Myxococcus guangdongensis: one gene and its partner. The protein of the gene in region 1 interacts with the protein of each later gene in a pairwise test. Links are inferred from orthologs where the notes say so. Each region holds a gene or a part of one and is shown on either strand. Other genes may lie near its edges. The genes, in order: gyrB and gyrA.

Region 1 (5,691 bases):
CGGGCTCTGCTCCAGCGCCGAGATGACGGCCTTGCGGTCCGCCTCGCCCTTGTTCTGGCTGAGCTTGAACTTGCCCTCCAGCCGCGTCACCCGGAGCTCGAACGCGACGATGCCGCCGAGCAGCCGGTTCACGTACTCCTGGGATTGCTCCATCGTCCACGGCTGGGCGTTGCCGGACTCGTAGCGCGCCGCCGTGTCTCGCAGGATGCGCAGCACCTCGTCACGCGACTCGAGGATGCGCGGCCGACCGTACGCGTGCACCGTGGCGTAGTTCCACGTGGGGACCTGAGAGCCCGTCGTGTACCAGGTGGGGGACACGTAGGCATGCGGCCCCTGGAAGATGACCAGCGCGTCGCGCTCGGCGGGGAACGTGCGCCACTGCGGGTTCGGCAACGCCATGTGCGCGAGCAATCGCAGCGCACCCGCCGCGTCCCGCTCGACGAGCAATGGCAGGTGCGTGGCGATGGGTGCGCCGTCCTCGCCCATCGTCACCATCACGGCGAAGGCGTGCCGCGTCATCAGCGACAGGAGACGCTCCGCGTCCCGTTCCTCGAAGTGGCGGGGGATGTACATGCCCCATTGCGTCCCTCGGGAGGGGCCTCGCCGTCAACCCGGGCTTAAGAACTGCGCAAGGTTTGTCCCCTACCTTGGGTTGTGTGCGCGGGGCCGGCGCGCGCTTCGACGTGTGTTGCGGGGAGACACCATGAAGCTCAAGGCAGGCATGCTGGCGGTCGCGCTGGTTGGCGCGGGTTGTGGCGCGGAGAAGACGCAGGACACCACCGAGCAGCAGTCCGTGGTCGCCGTCGCGGGAGCCATCAACGAGGCACAGTCGGCGGACGTCCCCCTCGGCTCCCGGTTCCTGGAGGGGTTGCCGCTGGAAGTCCGTCGCTGGGAGCACGAGGGCTTCCAGTGCGACGCCGAGCCGGAGACCGCCGAGGTGGAGGTCTGCGGACAGAGTTTCCCCTCCGAGCTCCACCTGTCCTGGACCGACTGCGAGGCGCGCGCTCGTGGCCCCCGGGGCGGAGGTTGCGGCTGGGAGCGACCGCCCGCGCCCGGTGGCGGCCCCCGGCCCGAGGACTCCGAGCGCGGCGAGGCCACGGGTGTGGTCTCCTCCGGCACGGTGGATGTGGTGACGGCCATCGCCCCGGCCGAGGCCTGTGGTGAGGACGCGCCGCTGCGCTTCGAGCAGCAGTCCACGCACGACATCACCCACGCCATGGAGGATGGCCGGAGCGCGAAGATGGCGGGCAGCATCGCCTCCACCTCGGTGCGGGTGCCCGGTGCTCGCCAGACGCTCAGCCGCTCCGTCACCGTCGACACGACGCGCACGCACCTGGACGCGGAGGGCGTGGTGCTCGACAGCCTGCACCTCACGGGCTCGCTGGAGGAGCACTTCGACGCGGAGGCGGAGACGCCCACGCGCACCAGCAACGGCACGCTCACCGCGACGCTCGCGGATGGCAGCTCGTCGTCGGTGACACTGACGGGCATCGTCCGGGTGCCGCCGTCCGTCTGCGCGTGGCCCATCGCGGGCACGCAGGCGCGGACGAACGCGGAGGGCACCACGAACACGCTGGTGTTCGGACCGGAGTGCGGACAGGCCACGCTCGATGGCGAGGCCCTCACCCTGCCCGCGCGTCCGCTCGGCCCGCGTGACGGCGGCTTCGGTGGCAAGCCTCCCCGGGGCGGTGGACCTCGCGGCGGCGGGCGCTGAAGCCTCGACGCACGGCGAGTCGGGCCAAGGCGCGCGCTCCCACCACTGGGCCCTGAAACGACACGGGGCGCGGCGCCTGCTCCGGCACCGCGCCCCATGAGTACGCGCATCCCCGGCTTCACGCCGGGCAACGCCGCATCAGATGTCGAGGTTCTGCACGTCCAGCGCGTTGCGCTCGATGAACTCGCGTCGCGGCTCCACCGCCTCGCCCATCAGCAGCGAGAAGATTTCGTCGCTCTCCACCGCGTCCTCCACCCGCACCTGCAGCAGCGTGCGCGTGATGGGATTCATCGTCGTGTCCCAGAGCTGCTCCGGGTTCATCTCGCCCAGACCCTTGTAGCGCTGCAGGCCCAGGCCCTTCTGCGCGTCCTTGCGCAGCGCCGCGTGGACCTCCTGCACCGAGTACGCCGTCACCGTCCCGGCATCCACCTTCACCTTGTACGGCGCATCCCCCAGGGACTTGAACGCATCCCGCAGGGCCACCAGCTCCACGTACTCGGGCGACGACAGGAACGCGTGGTCGAACACCGTGGGCCGCATGGCGCCGTTCACGTCCGTGCGGAACACCAGCTTCTTCGTCCCGTTCTCCGTGTCCGTCTCCACCTCGTGCGACACCCGGCCCAGCACGTCCGGCATGCGCCGCTCGAACTCCGCGTACGCGCCCTTCACCGCCGCTGCCAGCGCCGCGTCGTCCGCCAGCATCTCCGACGTCAGCCGCGAGCCCTGCACCACCGCGTCCACCACCCGCGCGTCGCGCCGCTTCGCCTGCTTCTCCAGCCGCTCCTCGTACGTAATCACCTTCTCGAGCAGCGCCTTCAGGTCCGCGCCACCCACCTCGCCCGAGGGCGTCAGCACCCGCCCATGCTCCGTGGCGATGCCCAGCAGGTACTCGTCCAGCGCGCGCTGGTCCTTGACGTACTTGTCCTTCTTGTTGCGCGTGACTTTGTAGAGCGGCGGCTGCGCGATGTAGAGGTAGCCCTTCTGGAGCAGCTCCGGCATCTGGCGGAAGAAGAACGTGAGCAGCAGCGTGCGGATGTGGCTGCCGTCCACGTCGGCGTCCGTCATCAGGATGATGCGGTGGTAGCGCGCCTTCTCCGGGTTGTAGTCCTCCGGACCGATGCCCGTGCCCAGCGCCGTGATGAGCGTGACGATTTCGGCGCTCGTCAGCATCTTCTCGAAGCGCGCCTTCTCCACGTTCAAGATCTTGCCGCGCAGCGGGAGGATGGCCTGGTTGCGCCGGTCACGCCCCTGCTTCGCGGAGCCACCTGCGGAGTCACCCTCGACGATGTACAGCTCGCTCTCGTGCGGGTCGCGGCTCTGACAGTCCGCCAGCTTTCCGGGAAGCCCGCCGCCGTCCAGCACGCCCTTGCGGCGCACCGTCTCACGCGCCTTGCGCGCCGCGAGCCGGGCCCGGCAGGCGTCGCCAATCTTCGCGATGATCTTCTTGCCGATCATCGGCGTCTCTTCCAGGAAGGTGGCGAGCTGGTCGTTCACCATCTGCTCGACCAGGCCCTTCACCTCGCTGTTGCCCAGCTTCGTCTTCGTCTGCCCCTCGAACTGGGGGTTGGACAGCTTCACGGAGATGACGGCGGACAGGCCCTCGCGGGCGTCCTCGCCCGTGGGCGTCTCCTTGAGGTCCTTCCAGAGGCTGCCCTTCTCCGCGTAGCTGTTGAGCGTGCGCGTCAGGCCCGCCTTGAAGCCGGACAGGTGGCTGCCACCCTCATGGGTGTTGATGTTGTTGGCGAAGGTGAAGACGCGCTCGTCGTAGCCGTCGTTCCACTGCATCGCCAGCTCGAGCGACACGCCCTCCTTCTCCACCTTGAAGGAGATGGGCTTCTCGTGGAGCACCTGCTTCGACTTGTTGAGGAACTCCACGAACGAGGAGATGCCTCCGTCGAACTTGAAGTCGTGCTCCTTGTTCGTGCGCTCGTCGCGGATGCTGATGTGCAGCCCCGCGTTGAGGAACGCCAGCTCCCGCAGACGCTGGCTGAGCGTCTCGAAGTTGAAGTCCACCGTCTCCATCACGGTGTTGTCCGGCTTGAACGCGATGAAGGTGCCGCGCTTGTCCGTGGTGCCCACCTCCTGCGGCGACGACTGGGGGACGCCGCGGGCGTACAGCTGCTCGAACACCTTGCCGGCGCGCAGGACGCGGACCTTGAACCACTCCGAGAGGAAGTTCACGCACGTGACGCCCACGCCGTGCAGTCCGCCGGAGACCTTGTAGGCCCCGTTACCGAACTTGCTGCCGGCGTGAAGCTCCGTGAGGACGACCTCCAGCGTGTCCTTGCCCTTGAACTTCGGGTCCGGGTGCGGACCGACGGGGATGCCGCGCCCGTTGTCCAGGACGCTCAGCGAGCCGTCCACGTGGATGACGACCTCGATGTCCGTGCAGTGGCCCGCGAGCGCCTCGTCCACGGCGTTGTCGACGACCTCGTACACGAGCTTGTGGAGCCCGTAGGTCATCGTGTCGCCGATGTACATGCCAGGGCGCTTGCGAACGGCCTCCAGGCCCTCGAGCTTGGTGATGCTATCGGTCCCATACTCCACGGGCGGCGGAGCGACCGCGGCGCCAGTAGCGGGGGTCTTTTCCATGTGATGCTGTCCTTGGGAAAAGGAGCCTTGCAGAAGGCTTGTGCGTACCATTTAGAGGCACACTGAACAAGAGTAACGAGCCCGCGCAAAGCTGCGTAAATATTCGTGAAAATCGCTTGGCCGCCCCCTCGGGCGGCGGCGCCCCGGAAGCGGGGGTTCAGGCGTCGAACCGCGGCGGTGGGAGGCGCTCCTCCAGCGCGGAGATCAACTCTTCGAAAACAGCTTTGCGGGCGAAGAGATGCCGGGTGACGAGCACCCTTCCCTCTTCCTTGAGGAACAGACCGAGCACGTTCCCCCTGCGGCCGAGCCGGCGCACCGAATCAATCTGGCCCCAATGCAAGTCCAGCTCGCTGGCGCTGAAGGGGCGGGCCACGCGCACACCGCGCGCGTCCAGCGTGACGCCCCAGCCGGTGCGAGGCCGCAGCCGGTGGAGGGCCACGAGGAAGGCGAGCATCAGCCCCGCGCTCACCCCCGCGCGGGCCATCTCCTGCACGCCGCCGCCTTCCTGGGCGTTGGCCAGGGCCCACGCCGTCAATACCGCCAGCACGCAGGCGCCCAGGAAGAGCGCGATACGGGGGACGCGAGGGTCGAAGGCGTAGAAGCGCTGGCTCGTCATGAGTGCGGGCGCACCCTACCCGTCCTGGAGGACGGGCGCGCGCTTTTGCGCGGTGCGATGTTCGCCGTCCGGCGCGGAGCCCCTAGGCTCGGGGCATCCCATGACCGATGCCGAACTGAACGACCGCCTGCGCGCCAACGTCATCGCCTTCAAACACCTGCAACGGGAGCGGGGCATGCTGCGCCACTTCGGCGCCCCGGGCCTGGACGCCTTCTGCCTGCCGGCGTACCCCGCCGAGTCCCACTTCCAGCAGGCCTACTTCCAGACGCCCCAGGCGCTCGCCGAGGGACTGCCCGCCCTGGAGGACTTCTACCGGCGCCAGGGCATCCAGGGCTGGCGCGTGGCGGTGCTGCCCGGCCAGGACGAAGGGGCGCGGCTGCTGGGCGCGCACGGCTATCGCCCCGACAACCGGCTGCCCGGCATGGGGCTGGCGCTGGCGGACATCCCGGACGAGCCCCCCACCTTCCCGCTCGTGGAGACCGACTCCCAGGAGGAGATGGTGGCGCTCAACGTCCGCGTCTGGGGCAAGTGGGACGACATCCTCTCCGTGTGGAACCAGCCGCCCCGGCTGCCCGTGCGCACCCTGGTGGCGCGCGAGGAGGGCCGCGCCCTGGCGTGCGGCTTCAGCCTGGACGTGGACGACACCGCGGGCGTGTACATGGTCGTCACGCTGCCGGAGGCGCGGGGCCGGGGGCTGGCCGCGGAGGTGATGAGGGGCCTCTTGTCCGGCGCCCGCGCCCGGGGCATGGCGGCCTCCGTGCTCCAGGCC
Region 2 (6,001 bases), on another replicon or contig:
ACGCTCACCGCTTGCGGAGGACACGAGGAGCCCACCGCGCCACGAAGCCCGGCGACCGTGGAGCAGGGCCTGGTGACGCTGGTTTCGTGCCCCCTCGGAACAGCGGTCATCCAATACTCCCCGCCGTTGAAGAACACGCCCCAGGACGTGACGAACACGGGCAGCTTCACCCTCTCAGGCTGCGACGCGTTGTTCAGCGGGGTGAGCTCCGGGACCATCGGCCTCAACCTCTTCCGGCCCGGCTATTCCTGTCACGAGTTGCTGACCTCCGGCACGTCGGACTCGGTCATCACCTGGAACACCCTCGAGACCTCGACCCTGACGCTGACCCGGGTCGGCACGCGGGTGGAAGGGCTCTCTGTCCTCTACACGCACCTGGGCTCGGTGGTGTCGGGCAAGTTCGCGGGCGCCACCGCGATTCGGACCACCACCTATCTCAGCGCCGACCTCGACGCCTGCTCCTCGCCAGAAGGCCTCGCGCAGCTCAGCGGCACGGCGACCCTCACGCTGCTCGGCCTGCCCTAGACAGTCTCCAAGCTCCCAGACGTCCTGCGCTGAGCCTGACGAATCACCCTCGCGCACTGGACGAAGGTCCAAGGCCCGGGCCCGTCCACGAACGGTGCGCCCGGGTCCCACGTGGCCCTGGACGAAGGTACATCCCTATCCCAGCGACCTCTTCAAACCAGGGGGTCCACGATGCGCCGAAACTCCAGATTCATCCTGTTGTTGTCATGTCTCGCGGGAGGTGTCCTGCAAGGCTGCGGGGAGGAGCCGCCCGCTCCCTTGCCGTCCGAGGAGGACACCACCCAGACGGAGCAGCGGCTGTCGATGGTGGCCTGTCCAGTGGGAGCGACGGTGAATCAATACACGCCACCGTTGTCGGTCATCCCCCGCGACACGCACATCACCGGGATGTCCTCGTTCACGAACTGCGTCTCGTTGTTCGACCCGGAGGTGACGTCCGGAGAGCTCCTCATCGACGTCCAGCGCCCCGCCTACTCCTGTCGGGACCTGCTGGAGCTCGGCTCGACGCGCGCGGAGGTGATTTGGAACACGGGCGAGACGTCCACGCTGTTCCAGACGCGCACCTCCCTCCAGATCAGCAACACCACCATCGCCGTCACCTACAGCGGCACGGTGGAGTCCGGGAAGTTCCAGGGGGCCACCGCGGTCCGCACGCTGACGTACCTGGACGTGGACCTGTTCGAGTGCTTCTCCTCCTCAGGCATCCAGGGCATGTCCGGCGTGACGACGCTGACGCTGCTCGGGCTGCCCTGAGCGTCCCACCGCGCCCATGACAAGACGAAGCCCCTCTTCCCACACACGGGGAAGAGGGGCCTGGGTGCCTCACATCATCGTCCGACTCAGGCCTGCGGCTCCTCGGAGCTGGAGTCCTCGGCCGACGTCTCGGAGGCAGGAGCCTCCTCGGCGGCGGGAGCGGCCTCGACCTCGGTGGCCACGGCCTCCGCGGACGCGCCCTCCGGAGCGCCCTCGGCGGGCGGCGTCGTCTCCGACTCCTCCTCGGACTCCTCGCCCTCGGGGAGCTTGGAGAGGGCCATCACCTTCTCCTGCTCGTTCTCCAGCGCAATCAGGCGCACGCCCTGCGTGTTGCGGCCGATGACGGAGATCTCCTTCACCTTCATGCGGATGAGCATCCCGCCGTTGGTGACGAGCATCACCTCGTCCGACTCCTTCACCTGCACCACGCTCACCACCTTGCCGTTGCGCTCGGTGGTCTTGATGTCGATGATGCCCTTGCCGCCGCGGCCCTGCTGCCGGTACTCGGCCTCCTCGGTGCGCTTGCCGTAGCCGTTCTCCGTCACCGTGAGGATGGCGGACTCGTTCTCCACCACCACGGCGCCCACCACCTCGTCCCCGTCCTCCAGCGTGATTCCCTTCACGCCGAAGGCCTGACGACCCATGGAGCGGACCTCCGACTCCGGGAAGCGGATGCTCATGCCCGTCGCCGTCGACAGGAGGATGTCCTTCGAGCCGTCGGTGATCATCACCGCCACCAGCTCATCCCCGTCGTCGATGCCCAGCGCGATGATGCCGCTGGAGCGGACGTTCTCGAACGCGCTCAGGTCCGTGCGCTTCACCACGCCCTTCTTCGTGACGAAGAAGACGTAGCGGCTCTCCGGGAAGTCCCGCGTCACCAGCACCTGGGCCAGCTTCTCGCCCTCGCCAAACTGCACCAGGTTCACCATCGCCTTGCCGCGCGACGTGCGGCTGGCCGCCGGAATCTGGTGCACCTTGAGCGAGTACAGCTTGCCCTTGGTCGTAATCGGCATCAGGTACGCGTGGGTGCTCGCCACGAAGAGCTTGCTGACGAAGTCATCTTCCTTCGTCGCCGCGCCCGTCTTGCCGCGCCCACCGCGCTTCTGCGCCCGGTACTCCGACAGCGGCGAGCGCTTGACGTAGCCGGTGTGCGACAGCGTGACCACCATCGTCTCCTCGGCGATGAGGTCCTCGCTGGTGATGTCATCCACGGCGCCGATGATTTCGGTGCGGCGCTTGTCGCCGTAGCGCTCGCGAATCTCCATCAGCTCCGTCTTGATGACGTTGAGCAGGCTCTGCTCGTTGGCGAGGATGTCCTGCAGGCGCGCCACGTCGCGCACCAGGCCGATGAGCTCGCGGAACAGCTCCTCGCGCTGCAGGCCGGTGAGCCGCTGCAGGCGCATCTCGAGGATGTTCTGCGCCTGCTCCTGGCTGAAGCCCGCGCCCTCGTACTTGTGCGCCAGCCCCCGGTACTGCGGCTCCTCGTTGCGCGCGCGCGAGACGAGCAGCTCCATCTGCGCCTTCGCCTTGTCGTAGTCGATGCGCTGCAGGTTCGCGAAGCGCTCGTGCTCGTACAGCGTGGGCGACAGGATGTTCATCAGGCCCCAGCGCGCCTCGTCCGGGTCCCTGGACGCGCGGATGAGGCTGACCACCAGGTCGATGAGGTCCTGCGCGACGAGCAGACCCTCGACGATGTGCATGCGCGCCAGCGCCTTGCGCAGCTCGTAGCGCGTGCGGCGCGTCACCACGTCGCGGCGGTGGGCGATGAAGCGGTCCAGCAGCTCCTTGAGGTTCAACGTGCGCGGCTGGCCGCCGTCGATGGCCAGCATCACCGCGCCGAACGTCGTCTCCAGTGCCGTGGACTGGTACAGGTTGTTGAGCACCACCTGCGAAATCGCGTCGCGCTTGAGCTCGATGACGATGCGCATGCCCTGACGGTCGCTCTCGTCACGGATGTCGCTGATGCCCTCCAGCTTCTTCTCGCGCACCAGCTCGGCGATCTTCTCGATGAGCCGCGCCTTGTTCACCTGGTACGGAATCTCCGTGAAGATGATGGCCTCGCGGTCACCCTTCTTCGACGTCTCGATTTCCGACCGGGCGCGCACGGTAATCTGCCCGCGGCCCGTCTCGTAGGCGCGGTGGATGCCCTCGCGGCCGGTGATGAACGCGCCGGTGGGGAAGTCCGGGCCGGTGATGAACTCCATCAAGTCCCGCACGGTGCACGTGGGGTTCTCGATGAGGTGCAGCGTCCCGCTGATGACCTCCGTCATGTTGTGCGGCGGGATGTTGGTGGTCATGCCCACCGCGATGCCGCTGCTGCCGTTGACGAGCAGGTTGGGGAAGCGCGCCGGCAACACGAGCGGCTCCTCGAGGGAGTCGTCGTAGTTGGCGCCGAAGTCGACGGTCTCCTTGTCGATGTCCGCCAGCAGCTCCTCGGCCAGGCGGTCCATGCGCGCTTCGGTGTAGCGCATGGCGGCGGGCATATCGCCGTCCACCGAGCCGAAGTTGCCCTGACCGTCCACCAGCAGGTAGCGCAGGCTCCACGGCTGCGCGAGGCGCACCATGGCGTCGTACACGGAGGAGTCGCCGTGCGGGTGGTACTTACCGATGACGTCACCCACCACGCGCGCGCTCTTCTTGTAGGGGCGGTTGTGGTAGTTCGCCAGGTCGTTCATCGCGAACAGCACGCGGCGATGCACGGGCTTGAGGCCGTCGCGCACGTCGGGCAGCGCGCGACCGATGATGACGGACATCGAGTAGTCGAGATACGAGCGGCGCATCTCGTCTTCGATGTTCACGGGGATGAGCTCTCCAGCGCCGTCCGGAGGAGGAGGCGGGGAGGGCGGGGCCGGCTTGTCGGTGGTGTCGTCAGCCATGGGCTCTGGGAGGTTCGCGGAGGGACCCCGTGAAGGGCCGCCGTCCAGTGAGGGAGCGTTCGTAACCCCTGGATTTCCCTACGTCAACAAGGGAAACGAGGGGGTGTACGCCCCACATGCGGAGGGGTTCGAAATCAAGTCATCGGAGCGCGAAGAAGCGCCCCCTACTGAACGCTCGAACACCCTGTTTTCAGCCCGCTTCCGACGAAGAAAAACGGGCCTCCGGAAGGGCCCGGGACGGACGCTAGACGGGCGAGGGACGAAGGGGGGCGGCCAGCCGCTCGGCCTCGGTGCCAACAGGGCCCTCGGGGTCCTTCTCCAGGGCCTTCTCGAAGGCCGCGAGCGCCCCCTGCTTGTCGCCCTTGAGCTTGAGCGCCACGCCCACGTTGAGGTGTGCGGGCGCGGAGTCGCGGTCCATGGCGACGGCCTCGCGGAACAGGGCCAGCGCCTGGTCCACGTCGCCCGACAGCAGGGCCTCCTTGCCGGCCTGGACGCGCTTCTCCGCGTCATTCACCAGCTCCACCTGGAACACGCTGCCGCCCACCACGTTGGCGATGAGCACGCGCAGGATGCCGCCCCAGTAGAACGTGAGCCCCTCCGCCGCGACGACGGCGGCGAGCGGCAGGTCCGGCAAGAGCTGCTTGCCCCGGAACTTGAAGCGCACGCGGGTGTAGCGGCCCTTGTTGGCCCAGTGCACCACCTCGCCCTGGAGCTTGCGCAGGCCCTCTTCCATGCGCTTGGGGTCGATTTCGAAGGGGAGCACGCGGCCTCCTCCCTCCTCGCCCGCGGGCAGCGCCTTGGGGGCGTCCTCCAGCGTGGGCTCATCGGGGAAGACGGGCTCGGCCTCGAGGACGATGGGCGGCGGCTCGGGCGGGCGAGCGGGCCGCTTCGCCTGGCTCTTCCGGGGAGCGGCGGTTCGGGGAGCGGCGGGCTTCTTCACCTTCACCTTCGCCTTCGCGGCGGACTTGCGGGAGGAGCTCTTGGCCATGGTCATCACCTTAAACGAGCGACGGCGGTGGCGCTTGCACTCGCGGTTTTCTCCGGTTTGCCCGGGCATTTCTTCAGGGCGACGCGACAGGACTTCACATGGGGGCGGTGCCTGGGGCGGACGAGGTCGGGGATGATGGCGGCGCCTTCTCCCGAAAGGATTCCCGAAGCATGAAGCGCGTCCGGTCCGCTCTCGTCGCCACCCTGCTCCTCGCCGCGCCCCTGGCGGGCGCGACGGGCAAGGCCTCCATCGTCTCCGGCGACCCGTGGCCACGCATCCGAAAGGAGCGCATCCAGAAGCTGCTGCCGCAGGCCATGGCGCGAGCGAACGTGGACGCCTGGGTGGTGCTCTGCCGGGAGAACGACAACGACCCGCTGGCCATCCACGTCGGCGGGGAGAACGCGGGCGGCACCGCGGCGTTCCTGTTCCTGCGACAGGGGGACACGGTGCGCTCGCTCGCGCTGTCGCCGGTGAGCGAGGCCACGGCGCTGCGCGAGGTGGCGCCGATGGACGAGGTCATCTCGGTGGAGCGCGGGCAGGACCTCTATGCGCAGATTGCCGCGAAGCTGTCGGCGGCGAAGCCCGCGCGCATCGCCATCAACGCGTCCACGTCCGTCACGGTGGCGGACGGGCTGTCGTCCTCGCAGCGCGCGGCGCTGGAGAAGGCGCTGACGCCCGCGCTGCGCAAGAAGCTGGTGTCGTCCGAGGACGTCGTCTCCGAGTGGCTGTCCGTGAAGCTGCCCGAGGAGGTGGACATCCTGCGCAAGGCCGCGGCGCTCACGGCGCAGCTGCAAATCGAGGCGTACGCCACGGTGGTGCCGGGCAAGACGCGTGACTCCGACGTCGCGCGCTTCCTTCG

What was found.
Region 2: the proteins of gyrB (region 1) and gyrA interact in binary tests that used the Escherichia coli proteins (3 or more experiments, as listed by UniProt). The link is inferred for Myxococcus guangdongensis from one-to-one orthologs.

The regions. Positions count from the first base shown.
Region 1 is NZ_JAJVKW010000011.1:239,789-245,479, forward strand. The notes cover bases 1,580-4,636. They hold gyrB (DNA topoisomerase (ATP-hydrolyzing) subunit B), read right to left. Parts: upstream 4,307-4,636; coding sequence 1,853-4,306; downstream 1,580-1,852. Other genes in these bases: LXT21_RS30615 (hypothetical protein), read left to right, coding at 1,580-1,714; LXT21_RS30625 (hypothetical protein), read right to left, coding at 4,464-4,636. Also shown: LXT21_RS30610 (FMN-binding negative transcriptional regulator), read right to left, coding at 1-573; more of LXT21_RS30615, read left to right, coding at 704-1,579; more of LXT21_RS30625, read right to left, coding at 4,637-4,922; LXT21_RS30630 (GNAT family N-acetyltransferase), read left to right, coding at 5,023-5,691. UniProt on the Escherichia coli protein: DNA gyrase negatively supercoils closed circular double-stranded DNA in an ATP-dependent manner to maintain chromosomes in an underwound state.
Region 2 is NZ_JAJVKW010000002.1:1,048,302-1,054,302, forward strand. Bases 1,165-4,531 are described here. They hold gyrA (DNA gyrase subunit A), read right to left. Parts: upstream 4,155-4,531; coding sequence 1,365-4,154; downstream 1,165-1,364. Other genes in these bases: LXT21_RS09120 (hypothetical protein), read left to right, coding at 1,165-1,278; LXT21_RS09130 (tetratricopeptide repeat protein), read right to left, coding at 4,399-4,531. Also shown: LXT21_RS09115 (hypothetical protein), read left to right, coding at 1-525; more of LXT21_RS09120, read left to right, coding at 784-1,164; more of LXT21_RS09130, read right to left, coding at 4,532-5,142; LXT21_RS09135 (M24 family metallopeptidase), read left to right, coding at 5,313-6,001. UniProt on the Escherichia coli protein: A type II topoisomerase that negatively supercoils closed circular double-stranded (ds) DNA in an ATP-dependent manner to maintain chromosomes in an underwound state.